2 regions of the Alteromonas alvinellae genome follow, and region 2 is predicted to be linked to the other one. Evidence: riboswitches for the same ligand, from Rfam matches in the RefSeq annotation. Region 2 holds a riboswitch; the other holds the start of a gene.

What was found. Region 2 has a riboswitch for thiamine pyrophosphate ahead of thiC (phosphomethylpyrimidine synthase ThiC). Riboswitches for the same ligand answer to the same signal wherever they lie in the genome.
Region 1: linked by a shared signal. The riboswitch ahead of ACX5KA_RS01835 (TonB-dependent receptor) and the one ahead of thiC (phosphomethylpyrimidine synthase ThiC) in region 2 are both predicted to bind thiamine pyrophosphate.

Annotation. Positions count from the first base shown of each region.
Region 1 is NZ_CACSIH010000025.1:37,978-40,183, forward strand. It holds gene ACX5KA_RS01825 (GNAT family N-acetyltransferase) at 1-269, opposite strand, end outside; gene ACX5KA_RS01830 (acyl-CoA thioesterase) at 329-754, shown strand; TPP riboswitch at 885-988, shown strand; gene ACX5KA_RS01835 (TonB-dependent receptor) at 1,044-2,206, shown strand, end outside.
Region 2 is NZ_CACSIH010000167.1:41,585-43,790, reverse strand. It holds gene ACX5KA_RS12590 (heme biosynthesis HemY N-terminal domain-containing protein) at 1-681, shown strand, start outside; TPP riboswitch at 799-910, shown strand; gene thiC (phosphomethylpyrimidine synthase ThiC) at 1,186-2,206, shown strand, end outside.

The DNA.
Region 1 (2,206 bases), on a different contig from region 2:
AAAGTATCGCGGCAGTCCAAGATAGCCATGTCGTATTCGCTACCTAATACCTGTTTGCGCTTTTTTCCTTTCAGCGTGTTGCCAGTAAAACTTGCAATGCTGATAGATGAAACGTCATCCGTTAACGAGTGTATGCTGCAGAGTGCGGCATTACAGAAAGCATTTCCGCCAGAGACAACAAGCATTTTTCGGTGGAGCGGGGGAGTGACGTTTGAGCCATCTTTACAATAAGGGGCTAATAGCCATTCGCGTAATTGAGTTAGCGCCATGAATCAGTTTTTTCGGTATAATCTAACGCTATAGTAGCGATTTATTATGAGGAATTCGAATGCGCTTTCTTTCTCGGCGTTTAGTTATGCCAAACGACCTTAATTACGCCAATTCTTTGTTCGGTGGCCGCGCGTTAGAATGGATAGACGAAGAAGCTGCCATTTGGGCTATTTGTCAGTTAGAAACAAATTGTTTGGTTACGAAGCATATTGGTGAAATTAGCTTTGAATCACCTGCAATGCAGGGTGATATTGTAGAGTTTGGCTTGGAAACTAAGGCTGTGGGTCGTTCTTCAATTACCGTAAGCTGCCTGGTACGCAACAAGGCCACCAAGAAAACCATTTGTTTTGCAGATGACATCGTTTTCGTCAAGGTTGACCCAGATACTCGCCAACCAACAGCACACGGCAAAACGCTAGAAGGGTTAAAGGCCCAGACAGATGACGAAGTACGTCGCCTAAATATGAATACTGAAGCTGAATAGTCTATAAACCTCAATGCTTTATATCATATAAAGTTTATGACCTTAGCTTAATGTGTTATCTGCTTGACGGCGTGTATCGAACTGGTAGACTCCGTCGCAGATGTTGGGTTTGCTAGTTATAGCTACGCAACACTATACCAAGGGGTGTCCGCTTTCGGTCTGAGATCCACTTTCGTGGGAACCCTTAAACCTGATCCGGATAATACCGGCGTAGGGATGGTTCACAATATAGCCTTATCACCTGCCGTTAGACCCGGATCTTTTTTCTTCAATAAGAACAAGAGATCCCATGTATAAAACACTTTTCACACTATCATTGCTTGCGTGTTCTGTTGCAGCCTATGCACAAGAATCTGCAGTGAACGACACGTCAAAAAACACGCCTCCTGACATTGAACGGGTCGTTGTATCTGGTGACTTTCGACAAACAACACTTGACCAGCTAAGTGCTAGCGCGACGATTTTAGACCAAGCACGTCTTCGCAGCAGACAGCCTGCTCATATCGACAGCGTGCTAAACAGCATTCCAAACGTGAACTTTGCCGCTGGTGCGTCCCGTGGCCGCTTCGTTCAAATTCGCGGTATTGGTGAGCGTAGCCAATTCGCCGAGCCAATCAACCCTTCGGTAAGCTTTATCGTCGATGAATTTGATTTTTCAGGTCTTGCTGCAGCAGGTCTCATTTTTGATACCAAGCAGCTAGAGGTCTATCGCGGACCTCAGGCTACCTTATATGGTACAGGTGCACTGGCCGGTGCGGTTAAGCTTTCCAGTAATAACGTAGGCGGCGAGGCGCCAGACTACGTCGAAGCCCGCATTGGTAACAAAGATAGTTACCGCATCGAGGGAGCAACGGGTGACGATATCAATTCCGACTGGGGATATCGCGTTGCACTTGTGCATAACCGTAGCGATGGCTTTGTAGAAAACACCTTTTTAGATAGAAGCGACACCAATAATATTGATGAGACCGCGTTGCGCTTTGCTGTAGAAGGCAGCGTAGATGAAAGAACCACACTTGCACTTACTTATCGCTGGTATGACATTGATAATGGCTACGATGCGTTCTCGCTGGACAACGACAACAAAACACTATCTGACGAGCCAGGATTTGACGAGCATCAAACCCACGCTGTAAGCGCACGCTCAACAACAAGTACTGCAGCGGGTGACCTTATTCTTATAGCCACCCATGCTTCTCATAATATTGCCTATGGATACGATGAAGATTGGACATTTACCGGTTTTCACCCATGGGGTTACACATCGTTTGATGCGTACTACCGCGATGTTGAAACGCAAACCGGTGAGTTGCGTTTTGTGTCGTCTGACAGTGCTGCACTTTTTGATGGTATGACCGACTGGACAATAGGCGTATTTTATAAAAACACGGAAGAAAAGCTGCTACGTCAGTACACTTATTTGGATAGTGACTTTGCCAGTGAATACACGCC
Region 2 (2,206 bases):
GCTGAAGAAAAGTACGATGCGGCACTGGAAAAACTTAACGAGCTTGACGAGCAAGAGCGCGAGAACAAGCAAGTTGTGCAGTTAAAAGCACAAATTCTTGCCAAGCTAGGTAAATGGCAAGTGCTTGAGGAGAATTTATCAGGCTGGCGTAAAGCATTACCCAAAGCTGATTACACGACGTGGAGCCAGCGAATTGCCAAAGGAAAGTTTGCAGAAATTGCCAGTAAGCAAGGTGCGGTCGAGCTTAAATCGTATTGGGACACCCTACCTCGCAAGCTTCGTCACGACGATGCTTATCGCGCTGCATATGTTCAGCAGTTGCTTGACCAAGGCATGCATGCCGACGCACAGAATTTACTAGTTGAATGGCAAAAACGTGGCCCGAATAGCGCCCTGTTTCCACTGTTCACACAGCTTAATATTCCTGATGCATCGCCATCGCTACGTTTGCTTGAAAGCTGGATAAAGCAAGACGAAGAAAACGTGTCGCTATATTCCACACTAGGCCAAGTAGCGTTCAATTCAGGCGATGAAGTGTTGGCGGAAAAAGCCTTGCTGAAAGCCTCAAAAATGAAATCGCGCAAGGAAGACTTATTGCTGCTTTCTGCCATTAGCGAGCGCAAACACGATACTGCCGCCGCACTTCAGCTTTACAAAGAAGGTCAGCAGCTAGCAAGCTAAATGAATATTAGTTTAGCTTTCTGGTAGTACTTGTATTGCTAGTAAAATTGAAGATATAGTAAAAAGGAATTCTCAATTCGGGCTGCTTCAACAAAACAAACAGCCCGAATTGACACTAACAACTTGTCGGAGTGCTTCACTGGTAACCCAGTAAGCTGAGACCGCGAAAGCGGGATCCGTAGAACCTGATCAGGCTAGTACCTGCGAAGGGAACAAGAAAATACAATGTGTGCAATACCAAGCACTAGCTTGGCATTGTGAAGCGAAGTTAATTAGCTGTTGATGATAAACACACCACGCTTTACGACACTGTGAGTCACTCATAGTCAGTTGTTTAAGTGGGTTACCCGATTAACATCAACACAGGTTAAGCGTGTAATTATCGCAGCCTAATTTGAATACCTCGCTAACGTAACGGGTATAGCCCCTTCTGCACATACACTTTGTATTCTCCTTCACTCCTGACAAGCATTTTTAGAACCTAAATTTAAAAGGTAAAATGCTATGTCGAACAGACGCGAACAACGCCAACAAGCGCAGCAATTCATCAATGAACTCGCTGGCGAAGCTTACCCAAATTCAACACGTCACTATGAGTGTGGCAGCCGCGACGACATTCGCGTGGCCATGCGCCTTATTCACCAGCACGACAGCTTAGTCGGTGGTACCGAAGAAAACCCCATTTTAGAGCCAAACCCGCCTATTCCAGTGTACGATACCTCTGGGCCCTACGGCGACCCACAAGAGAACATAGATGTACACAAAGGCTTGAGCCCACTTCGCCAAAAATGGATTGAGGAGCGCAGCGATACTATCGAACTAGCAGGCGTGTCATCACGCTTTGCGAAAGAACGTGAAAACGACATTTTTACCGAAGATTTCCGCTTTATCCGCAGCCGCAAACCACTAAAAGCGAAGGCAGGCAAAAACGTGACCCAGCTGCACTACGCAAGGCAGGGCATTATTACCCCGGAAATGGAATACATTGCCATTCGCGAAAACATGGGCCGCCAAGCCATTAAAGATGCAGAGCTAACGCAGCAACACAAAGGCGAGCACTTCGGCGCGAATTTACCCGATACCATCACCCCCGAGTTTGTGCGCCAAGAAGTAGCCGCAGGCCGCGCCATTATTCCGTGTAACATCAATCATCCCGAATTAGAGCCAATGATTATTGGCCGTAACTTCTTAGTGAAGATTAACGCCAACATTGGGAATTCAGCTGTAACCTCGTCTATTGAAGAAGAGGTAGAAAAGCTGGTGTGGTCAACGCGCTGGGGCGCAGATACCATCATGGACCTTTCTACCGGCAGAAATATTCACGAAACCCGCGAATGGCTGCTGCGAAATAGCCCAGTTCCTCTTGGCACTGTACCTATTTACCAAGCATTAGAAAAAGTAAATGGTGTAGCTGAAAACTTAACCTGGGAAATGTTTAAAGACACCCTAATTGAGCAGGCCGAGCAAGGGGTAGACTACTTCACCATTCACGCTGGCGTGCTGCTTGAATATGTTCACCTTACCG